3 regions of the Bradyrhizobium sp. CCBAU 11430 genome follow, and region 3 is predicted to be linked to each of the others. Evidence: predicted binding sites of a transcription regulator. Region 3 holds the regulator's gene; each other region holds the start of a gene.

Evidence for each region. The regulator LexA, encoded in region 3, represses DNA repair genes until DNA is damaged. The targets are predictions, from matches to a motif close to TGTTCNNNNTGTGTTCNG.
Region 1: the regulator LexA is predicted to act here: its motif matches at 1,173-1,190, upstream of XI04_RS19650 (helicase-related protein).
Region 2: the regulator LexA is predicted to act here: its motif matches at 1,316-1,333, upstream of ruvC (crossover junction endodeoxyribonuclease RuvC).

What each region holds. Positions count from the first base shown of each region.
Region 1 covers NZ_LBJV01000059.1:146,918-149,183, reverse strand. Annotated here, with positions in the region: gene XI04_RS19650 (helicase-related protein) at 1-908, opposite strand, end outside; gene XI04_RS19645 (DUF3108 domain-containing protein) at 1,637-2,266, opposite strand, start outside.
Region 2 covers NZ_LBJV01000056.1:69,303-71,568, reverse strand. Annotated here, with positions in the region: gene XI04_RS17195 (methyl-accepting chemotaxis protein) at 1-177, opposite strand, end outside; gene XI04_RS17190 (YebC/PmpR family DNA-binding transcriptional regulator) at 388-1,134, shown strand; gene ruvC (crossover junction endodeoxyribonuclease RuvC) at 1,364-1,891, shown strand; gene ruvA (Holliday junction branch migration protein RuvA) at 1,888-2,266, shown strand, end outside.
Region 3 covers NZ_LBJV01000050.1:29,674-31,939, reverse strand. Annotated here, with positions in the region: gene XI04_RS13710 (molybdopterin molybdotransferase MoeA) at 1-367, shown strand, start outside; gene lexA (transcriptional repressor LexA) at 544-1,245, shown strand; gene XI04_RS13700 (hypothetical protein) at 1,807-2,241, shown strand.

The DNA.
Region 1 (2,266 bases), on a different contig from region 3:
GCGTTGACGAGCTCGGGCTCGAACGGTGCGCAGCGGCCGGTGGTGCCGAAAGTGCCGTTGCGCGTGGCGCGGCCGGCGCGCCCCGCGATCTGCGCGAATTCGGACGGCGTCAGCCGGCGGAACTGGTAGCCGTCGAACTTGCGGTCGGAGGCGAAGGCGACGTGGTCGACGTCGAGATTGAGGCCCATGCCGACGGCGTCGGTGGCGACGAGATAATCGACATCGCCGTTCTGGAACATCGCCACCTGCGCATTGCGCGTGCGTGGGCTGAGCGAGCCCAGCACCACCGCGGCGCCGCCATGCTGGCGGCGGATCAGCTCGGCGATGGCGTAGACTTCATCGGCCGAGAACGCGACGATCGCGGTGCGGCGCGGCTGGCGCGTGATCTTGCGATCGCCAGCGAATTCCAGCTGCGACAGGCGCGGCCGCGTGATCATGGACACGCCCGGCAACAGCCGCTCGATGATCGGGCGCATGGTGGCGGCGCCCAAGAGCAGCGTCTCGTCGCGGCCGCGGCGGTTGAGGATGCGATCGGTGAAGACGTGGCCGCGTTCGAGATCGCTGGCGATCTGGACCTCGTCGACGGCAAGGAAGGAGACGTCGAGGTCGCGCGGCATCGCCTCGACGGTCGACACCCAATAGCGCGGGCTCTTCGGCTTGATCTTCTCCTCGCCGGTGACGAGCGCGACCGCCTCGGCTCCGACCCGCGCGGCGATCTTGTTGTAGACCTCGCGCGCCAAGAGGCGCAGCGGCAGCCCGATCATCCCGGAAGGGTGCGCCAGCATCCGCTCGATGGCGAGATGGGTCTTGCCGGTGTTGGTCGGCCCGAGCACCGCAGTGACGCCGGCGCCAGGCACGCGATCGGACGGCGCGCGCTCGGAAGCGAAGGGGGAGGAGGAAAAGGGCATCTGGGGGATTAGGTAGTGGCGATTTGGGCGAATGTCAGTGCTGTTGTGGGCGGGGGCGGGCAGCGCTTGGAAGTCACCTCGCCCCGCTTGCGGGGAGAGGTCGGCGCAAAGCGCCGGGTGAGGGGGACTCTCCGCGAGTCCATCTGTCACCGCATCTGTGGAGACTCCCCCTCACCCCGACCCTCTCCCCGCAAGCGGGGCGAGGGAGAAAAACCTCGCGCAACTGTCTCACTTTGCGACGCTTTTCCCGTTGGTCTTAAGCTTCGGAACGACTCTAGAACGAATCGCGGCCGAATCGCTGACTCCCCCCGGAGTCATGTTCCGTTCACGCAACATGTCGCGGGAGTCTTGTTGGCTGCAACTAGATGGAGTTTTGGGCTGCCGTACAAGTGACGTTTCGATGGCGCAAAGCCTTAAGTTGGGGACGGCGCGGAGTCGAATCAGAATCGGGGAGGAGTCAAATGGATTCCGGGACCGGAGCCGCCGGGACCAATTTTTGCGAAAACAACCCCATGCACAGTAGGTAAGTGGTTGATTTTGCGAGATCCCTTACCCTCCCCTGGAGGGGGAGGGTCGGCACGCGAGCGAGCGAAGCGAGATGCGTGACGGGGCGGGGTGATCTCTCCCCACGGGCAGTCTTCGTGTGGAGAGATCACCCCACCCCGCTCGCGCTGCGCGCGATCGACCCTCCCCCTCCAGGGGAGGGTAAACGGGACCACCGCCGCCGCTTACTGCGTCTTCGCCACCCTTGGCGGCTGGGCCGTGGTGATGAAGCTGGTCGCTTCCAGCATGGCCGGCCCCAGGGGCGTCGGCACTTTCAGCCAGAACGGGACCAGGACGCGGGTGCCGGCGACGGGGGCAAACGCAATCTCGATGTTGCGCTGGGCGGCGAGATATTTGATCACGGGGCGGTCGGGGATGTAGCCGGCGACGGGCACGAAATAGAGCGAACAGACCACCACCGGGCCGTGATAGCCCTTCTCCGCCTTCACATTCTCCATGCGCTTGAAATCGAGCTTGAGATCGTAGCGCATGCGGCCGTCGAACACCGGGGCCGAGTTGTGGCAGGCGTCCGGCGAGACTGGGTCGCCATTGCCGGGCACGCGCAGCAGCGAGGCCGTCATGGGGTCCCAGACGCCGCGGCGATGCGCGTCGGTGACGACGACGCGGTCCGGATCGACCGGCGGCTCCGGCAGGATCGCAAAATCCTTCACATTGCCCTTGTCGAGCGTGATGCGGATCTCTTCGGTCTTCTTCGAGGTGGTGGTGGAGGCCTGGTAGCCGGTCGCCACCAGCGCGCCGCCAACGATGCGCCCTTGGCTGGCGCCGGTGCCAGAGCCGCCCGTGAACGACTTCAG
Region 2 (2,266 bases), on a different contig from region 3:
GCGCTCGAGCTGGCGGATCATCGCGCCGAGCTCGAGTTCCAGTAATTCCAGGATCTCCCGCGCCGAATCACCTTCGGCTGGGGCGGGCTCGGACTGGGTCACCGGCGGCGCGGCCTCTGCGGCTGCCACCGGCGCGGCCATATCCGGCAGACGCTTCCGAAATAGTCCGAATGCCATCAGGTCTCTCTTGTCGGGGGACGCTCGGAGGTTATTTTCGCAGGCTGGAATGAAGTCAGGGTTAACGATGCCTCACCTCTAGGCAGGGGCCTGTACGGTGTTACCTTAAAGTATCCGAGACCCTTTCATTCCGGTGGGTTGGCGGCCTATAAGGCCGCGTTTCCCACCCTCATTGGCGTACGCTTCCAAGAGACCCCCGAGAGACCACGCATGGCCGGACATTCCCAATTCAAGAACATCATGCACCGCAAGGGGCGGCAGGATGCCCAGAAGTCGAAGCTGTTCGGCAAGCTGGCGCGGGAAATCACCGTCGCGGCCAAGCTGGGCACGCCCGACCCCAACATGAACCCCCGCCTGCGCGCCGCCATCATCGCGGCGCGCCAGGAGAACATGCCGAAGGACAATATCGAGCGCGCCGTCAAGAAGGCGCTCGGCAATGAGGGCGAGAACTATGACGAGATCCGCTACGAGGGCTATGGCCCCGGCGGCGTCGCCGTCATCGTCGAGGCGCTGACCGACAACCGCAACCGCGCCGCCTCCGACATCCGCTCCTTCTTCACCAAGTCGGGCGGCAATCTCGGCGAAACCGGCTCGGTGTCCTTCATGTTCGATCGCACCGGAATCATCGAATACGACCGCAGCGTGGCCTCCGACGACGCCGTGCTCGATGCGGCGATCGAGGCCGGCGCCGACGATGTCGTCTCCGGCGAAGCCGGTCACGAGATCTACGCCTCGACCGAAGGCTATCGCGACGTCGCCAAGGCGCTGGAGACCAAGTTCGGCGAGCCGCGCAAGGCCGCGCTGATCTGGAAGCCGCAGAACACGGTCGCGGTCGACGACGAGACCGGCGAGAAGCTGCTCAAGCTGATGGATCTGCTGAACGAGCACGACGACGTCCAGCACGTCTACGCCAATTTCGAGGTGTCAGACGCGCTGGTCGCGAAGATGGGCGGGTAGGACCTCACCCTCCGCTGTCGTCGCCCGGCTTGACCGGGCGACCCAGTATTCCAGCGAAGCCGGCGAGATACGGAGAAGCCGCGGCGTACTGGATTCCCCGCTTTCGCGGGGATGACGGCGCGCGTCGTGGCGGGCAACAATTCCCGCCTCACTGACGATATCCCACTTCCCCTGTTACTTCCGTTCTGTTTCTGTTTCCCCCACGACGGCCAGCCGCTATCACTGGCCCATGACCGTGCTCCCGATTCGTGGCCCCGTTCGCATCATCGGCATCGACCCCGGCCTGCGCCGCACCGGCTGGGGCGTGATCGAGGCTGAGGGCAACCGTCTGATCTACGTCGCCTGCGGCTCGGTGGAACCACCGGACGATTTGCCGCTGGCGAGCCGGCTGCTCGCGATCCATGAGGGGCTCGCGTCCGTGCTGTCCGGCCACAGGCCGATGGAAGCCGCGGTCGAGCAGACCTTCGTCAACAAGGACGGCGTTGCGACGCTGAAGCTCGGCCAGGCCCGCGGCGTCGCCATGCTGGCGCCCGCGATGTTCGGCATCTCTGTCGCCGAATACGCGCCGAACCAGGTCAAGAAGACGGTGGTCGGCGCCGGCCATGCCGACAAGCAACAGATCGCGATGATGCTGAAGATCTTGCTGCCCAAGGCCGAGCCGCCGTCAGCGGATGCCGCCGACGCGCTCGCCATCGCCATCACCCACGCCCATCACCGCCAGAGCACCGCGCTCAGGCTGAAGGTGGCGGGGTTATGATCGGCAAGCTCAAGGGCCTGATCGATTCCTACGGCGAGGATTTCGTGATCCTCGACGTCGGCGGCGTCGGCTATCAGGTGCATTGCTCCTCGCGCACGCTGCAGCATTTGCCCTCGCCGGGCGAGGCCGCCGTGCTGTCGATCGAGACCTATGTCCGTGAGGACCAGATCAAGCTGTTCGGCTTTCGCACCGACCAGGAGCGGGAATGGTTTCGCCTGCTCCAGACCGTGCAGGGCGTCGGCGCCAAGGTCGCACTCGCCGTGCTCGGCACGCTGGCGCCTTCCGACCTCGCCAATGCGATTGCGCTGCGCGACAAGGCGGCGGTGGCGCGTACGCCCGGGGTCGGCCCCAAGGTCGCCGAGCGCATCGTCACAG
Region 3 (2,266 bases):
GATGCACGGACGCTTAGGGACGATGGGAGTCATTGGCCTGCCCGGCAATCCCGTGTCGTCCTACGTGTGCGCCTTCCTGTTCATGGTGCCGCTGATTCGCGCGCTGTCGGGCCGTTCGGTGATTCATCACCATCGCGAGCGCGCCGTGCTGGGCCGCGATCTCGGCGCCAATGACCAGCGCGAGGATTATCTGCGCGCGCGCCTGGAGCCGCGCGACGACGGCACGCTCGTCGCCCTTCCCGTCAGCCATCAAGACTCCTCTCTGCTTGCGAATCTTGCTGCAGCACAGGTACTTCTCGTGCGCGCACCGCTTGCGCCAAAGGCCGAGGCCGGCAGCCCCTGCGAAGTGCTGCGGCTCCCCGTCTGAACTGCGCGGCCACACGCATTCGGCGAGTTTCGCTCTGTTCACGGTAAATTAAGCAGTTGCGGAACATGTATCGAACATATAGTGTCCGTTCATGATTTGTTTCGAGGATGTAGCGGCTTATCGCTGAACTCATCGTCTCGGAATCGAACGACATCAACCGGGGGACTTTGGTCGAGATGTTAACGCGCAAACAATACGAGCTTCTGCGGTTCATCAGCGAACGCTTGAAGGAAAGCGGCGTGCCGCCGTCCTTCGACGAGATGAAGGATGCGCTCGACCTGCGCTCGAAGTCAGGCATCCACCGCCTGATCACCGCACTCGAGGAGCGCGGCTTCATCCGCCGGCTGCCCAACCGCGCCCGGGCCATCGAAGTGATCAAGCTGCCGGAGCTCCAAGCTGCCGCCGGCAACCGACGCGGCTTCACGCCAAGCGTCATCGAGGGCAATCTCGGCAAGCTGCGCGCGAGCTCCAGCCCGTCCGCGGACGAGGGCGAGCGGCCCGTTGCGGTGCCCGTGATGGGCCGCATCGCGGCCGGCACCCCCATCGAGGCGTTGCAGACCCGCAGCCACACCATCAGCGTGCCTCCAGACATGCTCGGCTCCGGCGAGCATTACGCGCTCGAAGTGCGCGGCGATTCCATGGTCGAGGCCGGCATCCTCGACGGCGACATGGCGCTGATCCAGCGCAACGAGAGCGCCGATACCGGCGACATCGTGGTGGCGCTGATCGACGACGAGGAAGCCACGCTCAAGCGCTTCCGCCGCCGCGGCGCCTCGATCGCGCTGGAGCCCGCCAATGCCGCTTACGAGGTGCGCATCCTGCCGCCGAACCGCGTGAAGATTCAGGGCAAGCTGATCGGGCTTTACCGCAAGTACTGATACCGGAGTCTTCAGCGCCTCGCGCGCGCCTTCGGTCGGCATCGCCGATCAGAGATTGGAGCGGATGATGGTCCGCTCCGGCTGGATAGTCTTTCTGGTTCTGCACAGATTGTCCGGCCCCTCCCCCTTTCGCGACATCCTCGGCAGGCCGCGGGAAGCAACATCGCTTCGCGGCCTTGCGAGTTCGAGGGGGACAGCCCAAATGCGCCGGATCGTTTGAGCGCAGCCGCAGCAACGCTGGTCGCATCATCATGTCGGCTAGGACACGGCCGTGATCCAGAAAATCCGCAACAACCGCAATGCAGCGCGCACGCAGCCGAGCTGACGATACTCGGGCTGGCTGGTTTCGCCGGTCGTTGACGCGCGCCTGCCAAATGCACGGAAGCCGACTTTGTTCCTATCGAATTCGGAAAAGATGGAAAAGATAATGTGATCGGGGCTCGCGGATCCCAGCCGCAGATTTGCCTACAACCAAGCAGACCGTCACGTGCTTCCACTCTGGTAGGGGCCTGCGCCTCCAAAAGGGGTGCGGGTCGCTATCTCTGCATAGAGGAGCACCCGATGTGTGACTACAGCCTGCATGCCGTCGCGACGCGCCCCGCAGAAGTCGGCGAGACGATCGTCACGACAACATTCCGCGGCACCTCGACGCGCGGCTTCGCCTCCGAAGCCGATCTCTCCGTCGCGGTCTGCCTGCTGCCGGGAACGGAGCTCGCCTTCGCCGATAACGTCCGTTACGACAACCGCTGGATCTGGACGCGCACCGTCAACTCCCGCGTCGGCAAGTTCGGCAAGATCGATCCGCACATTCCCGATCGCCATCATGATGCGATCGAATTCCCGGACGGCAAATCCGTGCTGGTGACGCAGCTCGTCGAGGGCCAGCGCGCAACCGTGCTGCAACTGCCGGTGACCCAGCCGATCGGCGAGCGCGAGCACAAGCCGCAGATCATCGCCGACAGTCGCCCGACGGTCACGCGACTGCCGATCGGCTGACGCCCTCCGGCCCGGCGGGTCCGGG